2 linked regions of the Glaciimonas sp. PCH181 genome follow. The protein of the gene in region 1 interacts with the protein of each later gene in a pairwise test. Links are inferred from orthologs where the notes say so. Each region holds a gene or a part of one and is shown on either strand. Other genes may lie near its edges.

The links.
Region 2: the proteins of dprA (region 1) and recA interact in binary tests that used the Bacillus subtilis proteins (3 or more experiments, as listed by UniProt). The link is inferred for Glaciimonas sp. PCH181 from one-to-one orthologs.

What each region holds. Positions count from the first base shown.
Region 1 is NZ_PYFP01000002.1:1,550,499-1,559,070, forward strand. What follows is about bases 2,868-5,653. They hold dprA (DNA-processing protein DprA), read left to right. Parts: upstream 2,868-3,552; coding sequence 3,553-4,755; downstream 4,756-5,653. Other genes in these bases: C7W93_RS20255 (LysM peptidoglycan-binding domain-containing protein), read left to right, coding at 2,868-3,474; C7W93_RS20265 (DUF494 family protein), read left to right, coding at 5,000-5,479. Outside these bases: C7W93_RS20240 (alpha-D-ribose 1-methylphosphonate 5-triphosphate diphosphatase), read left to right, coding at 1-179; fmt (methionyl-tRNA formyltransferase), read right to left, coding at 315-1,274; def (peptide deformylase), read right to left, coding at 1,565-2,095; more of C7W93_RS20255, read left to right, coding at 2,401-2,867; C7W93_RS20270 (DNA topoisomerase III), read left to right, coding at 5,820-8,477. UniProt on the Bacillus subtilis protein: Protein that helps load RecA onto ssDNA during transformation. Binds cooperatively to circular ssDNA, is able to bridge different segments of DNA. Favors the loading of RecA onto SsbA- or SsbB-coated ssDNA and formation of RecA-DNA filaments.
Region 2 is NZ_PYFP01000006.1:69,446-78,211, reverse strand. What follows is about bases 2,318-5,297. They hold recA (recombinase RecA), read left to right. Parts: upstream 2,318-3,238; coding sequence 3,239-4,357; downstream 4,358-5,297. Other genes in these bases: recX (recombination regulator RecX), read left to right, coding at 4,831-5,297; kbl (glycine C-acetyltransferase), read right to left, coding at 2,318-2,978. Outside these bases: C7W93_RS23475 (DMT family transporter), read left to right, coding at 1-688; C7W93_RS23470 (NAD-dependent epimerase/dehydratase family protein), read right to left, coding at 809-1,756; more of kbl, read right to left, coding at 1,770-2,317; more of recX, read left to right, coding at 5,298-5,322; C7W93_RS23450 (DUF2889 domain-containing protein), read left to right, coding at 5,555-6,178; sucC (ADP-forming succinate--CoA ligase subunit beta), read left to right, coding at 6,252-7,442; sucD (succinate--CoA ligase subunit alpha), read left to right, coding at 7,543-8,424; C7W93_RS23435 (Stp1/IreP family PP2C-type Ser/Thr phosphatase), read left to right, coding at 8,720-8,766. UniProt on the Bacillus subtilis protein: Multifunctional protein involved in homologous recombination, DNA repair and competence.

The sequences.
Region 1 (8,572 bases):
AAGGTTTCAGCTTACCGAAATCGATCAATACTGTGTCACTGAATCCGGCGCGCATGATTGGCTTTGATGACCGTGGTGAAATTGCAACGGGCCTGCGCGCTGACTTTTTGCGCGTTCGTCTGGTCGATGATATTCCCGTGATTATGCAAGTCTGGAAAGATGGAAGACGCGCTATCTAAGCTGGTTAGCGTGACATTAAAAAACGGCGAAGTCAGATTCGCCGTTTTTTTTATTTGAAATAGATCGGTTTGCAGAGCTTCGTCAAAGCGTTCATCGAAGCAAAGCGAAAATCAAACCAAAAATTCAATCATTAATCAAATCGTCCCAAACCGTCCGTTCGCCATCGGAAAAGCGCGTAAAAACTCGGCCGCAGTTAGACGTTTGCCGCCCGGTTTTTGCAATACAGCTAGTCGCAAAGCACCCGTTCCACAGGCAACGACAACGCCATCGTGCGAATCGGCGCTGATGATCTCGCCCGCTGCATGACCGTCATTTTGTGCAGCAACCGCAGCTTCCCATATCTTGATTGTAACGCCGCCGAATGTGGCAAACGCCCCGGGGAACGGATTAAACGCGCGAATTTTCCGCGCCAATACATCGGCATCCAACGTGAAATTCAAAGCCGCTTCTTCCTTGGTGATCTTTGCTGCGTAAGTGACGCCTTCATCCGGTTGCGGTATGGCGGTTAAGGTGTTGTTCGCCAGCATCTGGATGGCCTCGACAATCATTTTGCCGCCTAATGCCGCCAATTTGTCATGCAGACTGCCGGTGGTGTCGTCGTCCGCGATGGTGACGTGCGCGGTCAACATCATCGGCCCGGTATCCAGCCCTTGTTCCATTTGCATAATCGTGACGCCGGTTTCATGATCCCCGGCTTCAATCGCCCGATGTATCGGTGCCGCACCACGCCAACGCGGCAGCAGCGAGCCGTGAATGTTAATGCAACCGTGGGTGGGGATCGTCAGCACGCTGAGCGGCAAAATCAAACCATACGCAGCGACTACCATGACGTCATGCGGCGTGGCTTGCAATAACGCATGGGCGTCTTGCGCGATCTCGGGGTATTTGCCATCCAGACGCAGCGAGACAGGCTGCGCGACGGGGATGTTATGCGCCAAAGCGAATTGTTTCACCGCAGAGGCTTGCAGCTGCATACCGCGCCCTGCGGGACGATCGGGCTGGGTCAGGACTAACGTGATTTCGTGTCCGGCATCATGCAGCGCTTGAAGCGCGATGGCGGCAAATTCTGGTGTTCCGGCAAAGATAATTTTCATGTGCGGATTTTATTACGGATGGGTGTGTTTTGCTGCATTAACGAATATGAGGCTATATGAGGAAATTGCTTAAAACTGCTATTAAACGCGATATTTAAGTGCTTACTTATAGCCAATCCTGACTGCCTGCTTTACTCTGAAGTTCTGTCACGAGGGAAACGGGCAGAAAAAGAAGTGCTACTGAGTGGCCTCGATTTTGGGGTTTGAATGAAAAAAGGGCTGCATTTATGTAATGCAGCCCTTTTATTTACCGGTACGTTCAGACTATTCAGTCTGCATGTTCTGCATTGTTAACGGTTGGCGTATTGTTTATCGCGCTTTAATTCGCGTTCTTCCTTGAGCATCTTGGCTTTAATGCGGTTGCGTTTTAGCGGCGACAGGTACTCAACAAATACTTTTCCCTTCAAATGATCCATTTCATGCTGAATACAGACCGCCAGCAAGCCCTCTGCATCGACTTCAAATGCTTTGCCATTGGCGTCGAGTGCGCGCACCTTGACGCGGGCAGGACGTTCTACGCCGTCGTATATGCCCGGCACGGACAGGCAGCCTTCATCGTATATTTGTCTTTCTTCACTGGCCCAGAGAATTTCCGGATTGATAAAGACCCGCAGATCGCTGCCGGTGTCAGAAGTATCGATGACGACTAATTGCTCATGCACGTCGACTTGCGAGGCAGCCAGACCAACGCCGGGTGCCTCGTACATCGTTTCGGCCATGTCAGCAATCAATCGCTTCAGACGGTCATCAAAAACAGTCACAGGCTTAGCAATTTTATGCAGGCGAGGATCGGGGTAACGCAGGATATTTAGTAGGGACATACGGTTCTGGACGACTTTAAGGCGGTTTGGAGTGGTTTATCTCTTGCTAGTTTCAGCGTTTATGGGCAAAATTTGATGCACTTTGGCAAACATTTTTAGCGCATCTTGCGTCTGTTATAGCGCAGATAGTTGCCACTAATAAGTCGTCATTTTACGCGTCAAATTTAATTACCTCACTATTTACCTTATTAACGCGGTGTCTGACAGATTTTTAGACAAGTCAGGCAGGTTTTGTCTGTACGTTTGCGCGCGTTTTTAATGATAATTTTCGCTATTATTTAACGGCCATACACACCGGAAACGACATGAAAAAGTTTAGCACAGCTGCAGTCCTTCTCGCTTTTGCAACCGGCATTGGCATGTCGTCAATCTCTTATGCGCAAGCGGCAGCACCGGCGCGTTGTGCATTTTTGTCGAATGCACCGGATCAGCATGTGGTGGTACGCGGCGATACGTTATGGGGAATTTCCGGCCATTTCTTACAGAATGCGTGGTGTTGGCCGCAAGTGTGGGGCATGAATCGCGAGCAAATTCGTAATCCACACTGGATTTATCCCGGGCAAATCGTTTATTTTGATCGCGTTGCTGGCCGATTGCGACTCGGTACCCCGACTGGCGGCGCACCGGATACGATGAAGTTGTCGCCGCAAATCCGGGTCGAAGGTCTGGGGCGCGAAGCGATTCCGGCTATTCCCGCAGATAAAATTGGACCGTTTCTTTCGCAACCGCTGATTGTCGAGGACGAGGAATTGTCCGGCGCGCCGCATATCGTGGCGGTGCAAGAAGGCCATGTCAATCTGGGCCGTAATGATCTGGCTTACGTGCGCGGCAATCTGAACGGCGGCACCGCATTTCAGGCATTTCGTCCCGGTAAACAGTTGAAGGATCCCGTCACCGGGCAAGTCATCGCCAACGAAGCCGTCTATCTGGGCAGCTTGAAATTGGAACGCGCGGCTAAAGCCGACAGCGAGGTGAATACTTTCCGTGTAGTCGAAGCCAAGCAAGAAATGGGCGCCGGAGATCGTCTTATCGCGGAGCCGATTGCGCCGGTCTTAAACTACGTGCCGCATGCGCCCGCAAGTGAGGTCAACGCACGCATCGTGTCGGTATATGGCGGCGTCACCAGCGCGGGTCAAAATGACATCGTCACTATCAACCAGGGCGCGGCGGACAATATCGAGGTCGGCGACGTGTTGCAGCTATACCGTTTTGGCAAAACTGTGGTCGATCCTTTAGACAAAAAAGTAGCCGTCAAACTGCCCGATGAGCAATACGGCACCTTGTTTATTTTCCGCATATTTAAGCATATCTCCTATGGCTTGATTATGCAGGTACGGGATACAGTGGACGTTGGCGATATTGCCAGGTCACCAGAGTAACTTTGCTAAGTGCCATTACAAGAACCCGCCGCACATTTATTACCAAGTACGTTTTCTTTTCCACCCTGTCAGTCTCAGATCGGTCAGCCTGCGTTGCAGAGCGATCTGGTCGACTGGCTGCGGCTGGAACAAACCGCCGGTGTCGGCTCCAGCACTGCGTGCGTGCTGTTGACGACCTTCGGTCTGCCTGCGAACATTTTTGCCAGTTCGCTGACAGCTCTCCGGAGAGTGGTCTCGGAAAAAATCGGATTAGCGCTGCTAGCACCGATATCAGATCTGACCGAAAGGCGATTTGAATGCGCATTAGCGTGGGCGCAGCAGCCGAATCATCGGATCTTGACGTTAGCCGATGATGATTACCCCTCTTCATTATTGAACATTCCCGATCCGCCGCTTTTGCTCTATGTCATGGGCCGGGTCGAATTGCTGAAGCGGCCATCGTTAGCCGTAGTTGGCAGCCGCAACGCGACGGTGCAAGGCAACGCCAATGCGGATCGATTTTCAGAGATGCTGAGTCAACGCGGCTTAACCATTATTTCCGGTTTGGCGCTAGGAATCGATAGCGCTGCCCATCGCGGTGCCTTGCGCTGTCTGGCGAACAATACAGATTGCGGCGGCAGCACCGTAGCCGTCATTGGCACTGGCGCGGATATTGTTTATCCGGCGCGTAATCGTGATTTGGCGCACCAGATTGCAGAGCTGGGCTGCATTGTTAGTGAGTACCCGCTAGGTATGTCGGGTATTGCTGCTAACTTCCCACGCCGCAACAGGATTATTTCCGGCCTCTCGTCCGGCGTGCTGGTGATCGAAGCCGCAGCGCAGTCGGGTTCATTGATCACTGCGCGCATGGCGGCCGAGCAGGGCAGAGATGTATTTGCTATCCCCGGCTCGATTCATTCGCCGCTCTCAAAAGGTTGTCATCAGCTGATCAAACAAGGGGCAAAATTGGTCGAGTCGGCACAGGATATCTTGGAAGAAATGCTGCCTGTGCATGCACCGATACGTTCAACCCGAGTCACTTCCCATGTAACTGAATGCCTTTCTCAATCGGCGATGACGTACGATGAGGACGGCATTAAAAATGATGAAAGCGCCGATGATGCGATCAAAAATCCTAAGGACCAGCTACTGACAGCGCTGGGATTCGATCCTGCCAGTCTCGATGCGCTGGCCGCCCGCAGCGGTATGGATATCGCAGCATTAAACGCGCAGCTGTTAACATTAGAGCTTGAAGGTTTGGTCGAGATGCTGCCCGGTGGCGTGTATCGACGATTGGGATAAACGCTTGGCGAGATGACTAAATAGAACTTAAAAATGATGTTCTTATGACATTTTAGGCAGCATTTGTTAAATCCTGCGATACTTGTGTGAATTAAGGGGGATGAATTTTGGACCTAACTCCCTTAAAGGCGGTAATGTTGCGGTACAGTCTGACCCATCAAGCTTTGATTTGAAGCCTGCTCAGGAAATTTCTGTATGATTTTAGCAACTTGTTTTAGTCCAATCTTAGCGATACAGTAGAACCATGTTTGAAGTCCTAGTTTACCTTTATGAAACATATTACCGACCCGATGCCTGCCCTGAACCCGAGGCCTTGGTAAAGAAACTGTCGGCAATCGGTTTTGAAGAGGACGAAATCTCCAAAGCCCTTGGATGGCTGACCGATCTGGCGGAAACCAATCACGCTTACGCCGATCGTTATCCGCAGCAAACTGCATTTTCATTCGGCATGCGGATTTATGCTCCACAAGAAATGGACGCACTAGGCACCGCCGCGATAGGTTTCGTTCAGTTTCTGGAGTCGGCCAAGATGCTGAATCCGGTACAGCGTGAAATCGTCATAGAGCGCGCACTGGCCGTCAGCGAGTCACCGGTATCCCTGGATAAGCTCAAGGTAATTGTGCTGATGGTGCTGTGGAGTCAGGGAAAAGAGCCTGACGGATTAATGTTTGATGAGCTTTTTCTCGATGACGACGAAGACCCAGAACCGCGTCTGCTGCACTAAACTGCGCAATTCAGGCTCCTTCGCACCATAATCGCGCATCACGGCAACGTTTGCCGCGCTTGCGATATTCCCAACAACCCGCTTATCATTGGCCGCTTATTCACTGCCGCAGACAATTTTGCCCGATAGCGGCCGATACTGCCTGTTATAGTACGAGCAAGTTGTCATTAGGCAACGTCCTCGCTAGTCGTCGACAACGCCTGATCTAAGCTCCTTGATTTTGCGAATAATGTGCGCAATTCAGGAGTATGCGCTGCAGTCCAATGAATAGTTAATAAGCATTTAGCTGAAAAATGCGCTGACTTCCAACAGAAAGCGCGCCACTTTCGAGACCATATTTATGAGCAAGACCCTCATCATCGCCGAGAAACCTTCTGTCGCGAACGACATCGCGAAGACCCTCGGCGGCTTCACCAAGCACGATGAGTACTTTGAATCCGACGAATACGTGCTGTCATCGGCCGTCGGTCATCTGCTAGAGATCGCCGTTCCAGAGGAGTTTGACGTTAAGCGGGGCAAATGGACATTTACCCATTTGCCAATGATTCCCCCTTACTTCGCGTTGAATCCGATTGCCAAGACCGAAGCGCGGTTAAAAGTACTCAACAAACTGATTAAGCGCAAAGACGTCACTGCCCTGATCAACGCCTGCGATGCCGGGCGTGAAGGCGAACTGATTTTCCGTCTGATCGCGCAGCATGCCAAAGCCAAGCAGCCAGTCAAACGGCTCTGGTTGCAATCGATGACGCCGGGCGCGATTCGCGACGGTTTCGCCAATTTGCGTGCGGATGAAGACATGTTGCCATTGGCCGACGCGGCGCGTTGTCGCAGCGAAGCGGATTGGCTGATCGGTATCAACGGCACGCGGGCAATGACCGCGTTTAACTCGAAAGAGGGCGGTTTCTACCTCACCACAGTTGGTCGCGTGCAAACACCGACATTGTCGATCGTGGTGGAGCGTGAAGAGAAAATCAAGAAATTCATTCCGCGTGATTTCTGGGAAGTACGTGCTGAATTTATCTGCGCTGCCGGTATTTATGAAGGCCGCTGGTTAGATACTAACCATAAAAAAGTTGAAAACGATCCTGAAAAACGCGCTGAGCGTCTATGGAGTCTGGCTGCAGCCGAGTCGGTGGTTGCGGCTTGCCGCAACAAGCAAGGTAATGTCACCGAAGAATCCAAACCGACAACATCGATGGCCCCGGGCCTGTTCGATCTGACCAGTTTGCAGCGTGAGGCTAACTCGCGTTTTGGCTTCTCGGCCAAAAATACACTTGGTCTGGCTCAGGCGTTGTACGAAAAACACAAAGTCCTGACCTATCCGCGGACCGATTCGCGCCATTTGCCAGAAGATTATCTGGGTACGGTTAAGCAAGCGCTGGAAACCGTGTCGGAAAACAACAACTATCAGCAGTTTGCGGCGCAAATTCTGAACAAAGGTTGGGTCAAGCCGAACAAGCGGATTTTCGACAACAGCAAGATCAGCGATCACTTTGCGATCATCCCGACGACCCAGGCACCGAAGAATTTATCCGAGCCTGAGCAAAAATTGTACGACTTGGTAACGCGTCGCTTTATGGCCGTGTTTTTCCCTGCCGCAGAATTTCAAGTCACCACGCGCTATACAGAGGTCTCCGGCCATCAGTTCAAAACTGAAGGCAAGGTCATGATCAATCCGGGTTGGCTGGCGATTTATGGCAAAGAAGCCGCTGACGAAAAAGATTCTGAAAACAACGGCACGCTGGTTGCGGTAGCTAAAGGCGAGAAAGTAAAGACGGAAAAAGTCTCTGCCAACGGTCTGGTTACCAAACCGCCAGCGCGCTACACCGAAGCCACGTTGCTCTCTGCAATGGAAGGCGCGGGCAAGCTGGTTGACGATGGCGACCTGCGCGAAGCCATGGCGGGTAAAGGTCTGGGAACGCCTGCGACGCGGGCGGCGACGATTGAAGGGCTGATCTTCGAAAGATACATGTTCCGTGAAGGCCGGGAATTAACCCCGACTGCCAAAGCATTTCAGCTGATGACGTTATTGCACGGTCTGGGCGTGGATGAGTTGACGGAACCTGAGTTGACCGGCGAGTGGGAACACAAACTGTCCTTGATGGAAAAAGGTCAGATCACGCGTGAAGAATTCATGCGCGAAATTGCGCAGATGACGCAGACCATCGTCAAGCGTGCTAAGGAATACGACAACGATACAATTCCCGGTGACTATGCAACGTTGGTTGCGCCGTGTCCAAATTGTGGCGCCGTAGTGAAAGAAAATTATCGTCGTTTCGCCTGCACAAAATGCGAATTCTCGATGAGCAAAACGCCGGGTAGCCGTCAGTTTGAAATTCCAGAAGTAGAAGAATTGCTGATCAATCGGACTATCGGCCCGTTGCAAGGTTTTCGCTCCAAAATGGGACGTCCATTTGCAGCGATTCTTAAAATTAGTCGTGATGAAGAGATCAAGAATTTCAAACTGGAATTCGATTTCGGCCAGAACGATGAAGAAGGCGAGAATGGTGAAGGCGTTGATTTCACAGGCCAGACACCCGTCGGCCCTTGTCCAAAATGCGGCAACGGCGTCTACGAAATGGGTCTGGCGTATGTTTGCGAGAAGACTGTCGCAAAGCCGAAAGAATGTGATTTCCGCAGTGGCCGGATTATTTTGCAACAAGAAATTTTGCCAGAGCAAATGGTCAAATTGCTGAACGATGGCAAAACCGATTTGCTGCCGGGCTTTATTTCGCAACGTACACGTCGGCCTTTTAAAGCCTTCTTAGTCAAAGCCAAAGATGGCAAGGTCAGTTTTGAGTTTGAAGAACGTAAAGCGAAAGCCCCCGCCAAAGGCAAGGCCAAAGCCGCTACGGTAGAAGACGATGCAGATGGCGCGGAAAACGCGGTACCAGCCAGCGCGGTCGTAAAAACCATCGCCAAGAAAGCCGTAGTCAAGAAGGCCGTAGCGAAAAAAGCAGTAGTTAAGCGGGTCGTGGCAAAAGCCAAAAGCGCCTAATTACAGCGCGAGCTAATGGCATAGCCGGACAGCTATTATTGATGCTATCTAAGTAAAAAACCGCCAGTGTTTGCATTGGCGGTTTTTTTATTTCG
Region 2 (8,766 bases), on another replicon or contig:
CGCGTTGTTCAATATTTTGCTGACTTTTGCACAGCTGGGCGCTGCCACTTCTCGCGTGGCTATCATCACTTATTCGATGCCGTTATGGGCAACGCTGCTGGCGCGCATTGTTCTGGGCGAGCGCCTGAACGTTATGCGCTGGATTGGGCTGGCTTTGGGTGCGGCCGGACTAATTATTCTGATCTATCCATTAATCGGAAATGGTTTGCCGCATGGCATTTTGCTGGCACTAGCGGCTGCACTGACGTGGGCGGTGGGTACTGTGCATATGAAATGGGCCAGGATAGCGGCTGAGCCTTTGGCGATTGCAGCCTGGCAATTACTGGTCGGCGCGCTGGTTGCATTGACCGGATTATTAGCGTTTGAAGGGATGCCGCATCTGGCGCATTTATCCTCAAAAGTACTGTTTGCTTTGACGTATCACATTTTCTTTGGGATGACGCTGGGTTACGTACTCTGGTTTGAAATTATTGCACGTCTGCCAGCAGGGGCGGCGGCGTTGGGTACTTTGCTGGTGCCGGTAGTGGGCGTGTCTAGCGCGGTGTTGCTGCTCGGTGAACATCCCAGCGTTGCCGACGTAATGGGATTTACGATAGTCTTTTGCGCGGCGATTTGTGTGTTGCTTCCTGCGGGCGCTTATTCCGTCACAAAATGGCGGACACTTATTTGTAGCCGTCCCGCTGAATAGTTGCACTCATCTTTAGCAGCGGACGTAAAAAGGGCGGCGCATAAAGTTCGCGCCGCCCTTTTGTAACGACCTTTCAGAGAGCCGGACTGCCATAAATTCAAGTCGGATCAGGCCTTCTTTTTACGCCGCCCGAACATTCTCCAGCATGTCTTTTACCAATTGCGCCAGACCGACGTCTGCACGCCAGCCCCAATCGGCGCGGGCGTGAGTATCGTCAAGGCTTTGCGGCCAGCTGTCGGCGATTTCCTGCCGGTCGTCTGGCTGATAACGCATCTCAAAGTCAGGCAATAGCTGTTTGATGGCTTGCGCCAACTGGGCTGGGCTAAAGCTGAGTCCGCTTACGTTGTACGCTGACCTTGTGCGTATTTGTGCCGCAGGTGCCGCCATCAATTCGATCGTGGCGCGGATCGCATCGGGCATATAAATCATCGGCAACGTCGTTTCCGGTCCGAGAAAACAGGTGTAAGGCTCGGCCTGCTTTGCTGCATGAAAAATAGCAATCGCATAGTCGGTCGTACCGCCGCCCGGCGGGGATTTATAGCTGATGATGCCGGGATAACGGATGCTGCGAACATCAATCCCGTACTTGCTGAAATAGTAGTCGCACAGCCGTTCGCCGGCCTGTTTGCTGATGCCGTAGATGGTAGTGGGATCCATTACCGCCAGCTGCGGCGTATCAACGGCGGGTGTGTGTGGCCCGAATGCCGCGATGGACGATGGCCAGAACAGCCGCAAAGGTTTGCCAGCCAGACCACGCTCTCGGGCTAACTCCAAAATATTTAACAAGCCGTTGATATTCAGGGTCCAGGCTTTTAGTGGCGCTTGCTCGCCTGTGACGGACAACAATGCCGCTAATTGATAGACCTGCGTCACGTCATAACTATCGACTACCTTTGCCAGCCGAGCGCTGTCGAGTACATCCACATGCACGTAATTCGCCGCGCCATACAAACTGGCGGGGGCGATATCGGCGGCGATAACGTTCTCGACGCCATGTTTTACTGTGAGCGCGTCCACCAGTTCGCTACCAATTTGACCGTTGGCGCCGATCACCAGAATTTTTTCCATTTTCATCACCATCTTAATTCTTCAACAGGCCAAGTTCTTGCCCGACTTGCCCAAATGCGGCGAGTGCCTGATCTAGTTGCGCGATGCTGTGTGCAGCCGACATTTGCACCCTTACGCGTGCTTGTCCCATCGGTACGACAGGATAAAAAAAACCGGTCACCAGAACGCCTAATGCATACAGGCGTTGCGCGAATTGTTGCGCTATCGGGGCATCGAACAGCATGACCGGCACGATAGGATGGGTGCCGGGTTTGATGGTGAAACCTAATTGCGTGATTTCACGACGGAAATGGGTGGTGTTAGCGTGCAAACGGTCGCGTAATTCCGTGGAGGATGAAAGCAGCTTCAAAACCGCCAGCGACGTACCTGCTATCGCGGGGGCGAGTGAATTGGAGAACAAATAAGGACGTGATTTTTGTCGTAGCGTTTCTATGACTTCTCGCCGTGCAGCAGTAAAACCGCCCATCGCGCCGCCGAGTGCTTTGCCGAGTGTGCCGGTGATGATATCGACGCGGCCCATGACGTGATGATGCTCGTGCGTGCCGCGCCCGGTCTGGCCCATGAAGCCTGAGGCGTGGCATTCGTCGATCATGACTAATGCGCCGTATTTGTCTGCCAGATCGCAGATTTTGTCGAGTTGCGCGATCGTGCCATCCATTGAAAACACGCCATCGGTGACGATGACTTTATGCCGTTTGTCGGCGGCGGCCTGCAATTGCACTTCCAGATCGGCCATATCGTTATGCGTATAACGGAAACGCGCTGCTTTACACAGGCGGATGCCATCAATGATGGAGGCGTGATTCAGGGTATCGGAAATAATCGCGTCTTGTTCGTCAAATAGCGGCTCGAACAGACCGCCGTTGGCATCGAATGCGGCGGCGTATAGAATCGTGTCTTCCATGCCGAGAAAGGCGGACAGCGCTTGCTCCAGCTCTTTATGGACGGTCTGGGTGCCGCAAATAAAGCGCACAGACGATAAGCCATAGCCGTATTGCTCGGTCGCCTCAATCGATGCCTGAACTAATTTTTCATCGCCGGACAAGCCTAAATAATTGTTCGCGCACAGATTGATCAGGGTTCTGCCATCGTCGCAAACGACTTCCGCTCCCTGGCGCGAACTAATCACGCGTTCTGGTTTATACAGACCTTGCTCACGCAAAGCATTCAGATTGCTCTCCAGACCGGTGTAGAAGCTTGCTTTCGTATTTGTCGATGTCATTCCAGTTCCTTGTGATGGTCGATGCTTATCCTATTTTAAGATGAGCGCGATGGTAAGTGCTTGCGTATTATGTCAGAGGCTGGAATTTCACCAACTTCGCCCACAGGTTTAGAATGCGGTCTTGCAGAACAATTTTGCAGGCTGCATTTCAACCCGAATTTGCAACACACACTAACTTTAATCTCACAACGCTTGCATAAAGCACTGTTTTTTTATACAGTACTGTCTATTCACTTCCTCCTTTTGCCGAAAGAACATCCATGGACGATAAAAAATCCGCCGCGAATCCCGATAAAAGCAAGGCTCTTGCCGCAGCACTGGCACAAATCGAAAAGCAATTCGGCAAAGGTTCAATCATGCGCATGGAAGACGGCGCCGTGGTTGAAGAAGTACAAGTCGTGTCGACTGGTTCGTTGGGTCTGGACATTGCGCTGGGTGTGGGCGGTTTGCCACGCGGTCGTGTCGTAGAAATCTACGGTCCTGAATCATCTGGAAAAACGACGCTGACGCTGCAAACCATTGCCGAAATGCAAAAATTGGGTGGTACTTGCGCATTTATCGATGCGGAACACGCGCTGGACGTTGGCTATGCACAAAAATTGGGTATTAATCTGGCCGATCTGCTGATTTCACAACCTGATACAGGTGAGCAGGCACTGGAAATTACTGACGCGCTGGTGCGTTCAGGCGGTGTTGACCTGATCGTCATCGACTCCGTAGCTGCTTTAACGCCACGGGCCGAAATTGAAGGTGACATGGGCGATTCACTGCCGGGTCTGCAAGCACGGTTGATGTCGCAAGCATTGCGTAAATTGACCGGCAGTATCAATCGTACTAATACGCTGGTGATTTTTATTAACCAGATTCGTATGAAGATTGGCGTTATGTTCGGCAATCCTGAAACAACTACCGGTGGTAATGCGTTGAAATTCTACGCTTCGGTACGTCTGGATATTCGCCGTACCGGCTCTATTAAGTCCGGCGACGAAGTGATTGGCAACGAAACACGTGTGAAGGTCGTTAAGAATAAAATTGCTCCGCCGTTCAAAGAAGCGCATTTCGATATTCTTTACGGCTCGGGTACTTCCCGTGAAGGCGAAATTCTGGACCTTGGTTCGGACGCAAAAATCGTCGAAAAATCGGGTGCGTGGTATAGCTACAACGGTGAGCGTATTGGCCAAGGTAAAGACAATGCCCGTAACTATCTGAAAGAACGCCCGGAACTGGCGCGTGAGATAGAAAACAAAGTGCGTGCATCATTAGGCGTGCCATTGCTGGAAGGCGCTGTTACCGGAGAAACCGATAAGGCGGCCGAGAAAGCCGCCAAAGCAGCTGAAAAAGCAGCCGCCAAGGAAGCAGCAGCTGCAAAAGTAGAATAATTAAGTTGTACCAAGTCGGGCGGAAAGGATCATACCTTCCGCCCGATTTTTATTTGGTGACGCAAATAGGCGCAGTAAGTAAGTCCATTAACTAGTTTATTAATTTATTTACTGAGTCATTTATTACGTTATTTGACGAAGCGCAGTAACATTGTTAAGCCGGGATCATACAAAAAACGTAGCGGTTTAGTGCATCGTTAAAAATCTGGTTTTTAGTTGTTGGCTTCTGCTTGTTAGTTAGTTAGTTAGTTAGTTAGTTAGTTAGTTAGTTAGTTAGTTGCTGATTCATGGTTGTCTTTGGTGGCATTACGCAGCCCATCAGTGCATCTTCTTCAGTACAGCGCCGGTATCGCTAGACGGCGAACGCATAAACTTTGCGATACTCCTATCAATAGATGGATCAGGTGCCTGCGATTTACGCAAATTCGCCATCTTTTCAATGTTCATCATCTTCATTTTCATCATACTCAGCCATGGCAAAACCAACTATCAGTCTTAAAGCCAGAGCGCTCCGCTATTTATCGATGCGAGAACATAGTCGCATGGAGTTAATGCGGAAGTTGTCGCGCTATGTGCAAGAGGGTGACGATATCGTGGCGGTGCTCGATTGGCTTGAGGCATCAAAGTTTTTATCGCAAGAGCGTTTTTCTGAGTCGTTAGTCCATCGTCGCGCCAGTCGCTTCGGCAATAGCCGGATTCTGATGGAGTTGCAAAGTCACGGTATTGGCGGCGATGCCATCAGCACGATCAAGACGCAGCTTGCCGATGGCGAGGTCGGCCGTGCCCGTGAAGTCTGGCGTAAGAAGTTTGATCATCAGCCAATTGATGCCAACGAGCGCGTCAAGCAGATGCGTTTTTTGCTACAACGCGGATTTTCTCATCGAGCAGTGCAAGCGGCAATTAAAGGGGCTCGTGAAGAGGAGTGTGATGTGGATCAGGATGACACTGGGGAAAGTTTTAGTTGAATGTCGTGGCTAATAAGGTCATATCTAAGGCCATATCTCCACTAAGCTGCCAAATTTACAGCATTTCTTCATGGAAATAAAACCAAAAGCGCGCACCGTGATGTCATTATTGCAATGCACACAAACTCACCTATTCCGGCCAGCTGTGCTACACTTTTGTGGTTTTTGCAGACCGCAGGAGCGGTAGTTATCATAGAAACTGTGATAACGCGACGCAAATCAGACCATCAAAATGTCTCTATTACCCTCTACTTCCCGCCGGGCGCTACAGCATACGCGCACCATACAAATCGACGCGTTCATACGTGAAGACGGCTTATGGGAGTTAGACGCGCACATTACCGATATCAAAGCCAATGACCTTAAGCTTGCCCGCGGCATATTGCCTGCTGGCGAGCCTGTGCATAGCCTGTGGCTGCGTATCACTTTAGATCACCAATACATCATTGTTGCCGTTGAAGCGAATTCCGAGGCGGTGCCTTATCCCGGGAGTTGCAATACAATCGCGCCCGCCTATAAGCAATTGGTCGGTTTAAGTCTTTTAAAAGGTTTTCGTGGGATGGTGAAAGCGCGCATTGGGGGCGCTTTGGGGTGCACGCATTTAACCGAATTGGCGCAGATATTACCCACTGCAGCAATTCAGGCATTTTCGCACGAGCCAGAAAGTAACGGCATCAGGGCGGTTGATACAGAGGGCCAAAAGCCATTTCAGATTGATAGTTGCCACGCATTACGCAGTGATGGCGCAGTTGTCGCACAGTATTATCCAAGGTGGGCAGTGCATAACCCGATTGCACCAATCGCCACGCCGGTGCCACCAGAAACATCAGCTCCACCAGAAAAAGAATCCAGTTAGGGTCATGTAGTTTTTGTAATGTATTTGTATTTCTAAGTGCGTTTTATCTAGTCCAACCAGCAAGTTAATTTAAATCAGCGTCAGAAGGGAAGCTCGCATGAAAATCCATGAGTATCAGGGCAAGGAAATTCTCCGCAAATTCGGAGTAACAACACCACGCGGTATTCCGTGTCTGAGCGTCGATGAGGCAGTTAAAGCTGCTGAAACGCTCGGCGGTTCGGTTTGGGTCGTAAAGGCACAAATCCACGCAGGTGGTCGCGGTAAAGGCGGCGGCGTGAAAGTTGCTAAATCGTTGGAACAAGTCCGTGAATACGCGAACGAGATTCTCGGTATGCAACTGATCACGCATCAAACTGGCCCAGAAGGTCAAAAAGTGCGTCGTTTGCTGATCGAAGAAGGCGCTGACATCAAGCAAGAGCTATACGTCAGTATGGTGACTGATCGGGTTAGCCAACGCGTGGTGCTGATGGCATCAAGCGAAGGTGGTATGGACATCGAAGAAGTTGCCGAAAGCCATCCAGAAAAAATTCATCAAGTCGTTATCGATCCATCGACCGGATTGACAGACGCTGATGCAGACAGCATTTCAGCAAAAATCGGCGTACCAGCGGGTTCTATCGCGGACGCTCGGGTGCAATTGCAAGGTCTTTACAAAGCCTATTGGGAAACTGATTGCTCATTGGCCGAAATCAATCCATTGATCGTCACCGGTTCGGGCAAAATCATCGCTCTGGATGCCAAGTTCAATTTCGATCCAAACGCGTTGTATCGTCAACCGGAAATCGTTGCTTATCGCGATCTGGACGAAGAAGACCCAGCGGAAATCGAAGCATCGAAATTTGATCTGGCGTACATCTCGCTCGACGGTAATATCGGTTGCCTGGTGAACGGTGCCGGTCTAGCGATGGCAACGATGGATACCATCAAATTGTTTGGCGGTGAGCCAGCCAATTTCCTGGACGTGGGCGGCGGCGCTACTACTGAAAAAGTAACAGAAGCGTTCAAGATCATGTTGAAGAATCCGGGCCTGAAGGCGATTCTGGTCAACATTTTCGGCGGCATCATGCGTTGCGACGTTATCGCTGAAGGCGTTATCGCCGCATCGAAAGCAGTTTCATTGAACGTGCCACTGGTTGTGCGCATGAAGGGTACAAACGAAGAAATCGGCAAGAAATTGCTGGCAGAATCGGGCTTGCCTATCATTGCTGCCGACAGTATGGAAGAAGCCGCGCAGAAGGTTGTTGCTGCTGCTAACGGTCAATAATCGTTGTGAATTTAGCGTGCGAATGGCGTGACTGCGGTGCAAATTTTGCATCCGTTTGCATCCATTCCATAGCGCTCAAAAATTAAGGCAAGGAACAAACATGTCGATCCTGATCAACAAAGATACAAAAGTTATCACCCAAGGTATCACCGGCAAAACCGGTCAATTCCACACGCGTGGTTGTCGTGATTATGCCAATGGCAAAGAAGCTTTTGTCGCTGGTGTCAACCCGAAAAAAGCGGGTGAAGATTTCGAAGGCATTCCTATTTTCGCGAGTGTTGCTGAAGCCAAAGCGGCTACCGGCGCCAACGTTTCTGTGATCTACGTACCGCCAGCAGGCGCTGCCGCAGCGATCTGGGAAGCAGTTGAAGCGGATCTGGATCTGGCGATCTGCATCACAGAAGGTATTCCTGTACGCGATATGCTGGCACTGAAAGACCGCATGGCAAAATCTGGCAGCAAGACATTGCTGTTGGGCCCAAACTGCCCAGGTCTGATTACACCAGACGAAATCAAAATCGGTATCATGCCAGGCCACATCCATAAAAAAGGCCGTATTGGCGTGGTGTCGCGTTCGGGTACTTTGACTTACGAAGCAGTCGGTCAATTGACAGCATTGGGTCTGGGACAATCGTCAGCAGTCGGTATCGGCGGCGATCCTATCAATGGTCTGAAACATATCGACATCATGAAGATGTTTAACGACGATCCTGATACCGATGCGGTCATCATGATCGGTGAAATCGGCGGTCCGGATGAAGCGAATGCTGCTTACTGGATCAAAGACAACATGAAAAAGCCTGTCGTCAACTTTATCGCTGGTGTGACTGCACCTGCCGGTAAACGTATGGGTCACGCTGGTGCGTTGATTTCCGGCGGCGCCGATACAGCACAAGCTAAACTCGACATCATGGAAGCTTGCGGTATCAAAACCACTAAGAATCCATCTGAGATGGCACGTTTGTTGAAGGCTATGCTGTAATTCAGCAGACTTTCCATAGAGTAACTTAGATGTAATAAAAAGAGGCTTCGGCCTCTTTTTTTCGTCTGCAATAAAGTTCGGGTCGCGTATGTTGAGAGTGTAAATAAAGCTGGGAATAGGATTGCAAAACGGGCGCGCACCAAGATTATTTTTTCTGAGCAATCTATTTGAAGGTCTCGGGGGTATGTCGCCGACCAATCACAGCGTGTTTATCTTGCCGTCCTCGTAGTAACCAACGAAAATACTGACAGTCAGTACTCACCGCACGTAAACATCCTTTTGATCGCCACTGATAATGTCCAGCCATTTACGATTTGAATTTTCTTTCCAGACTGATGTTGG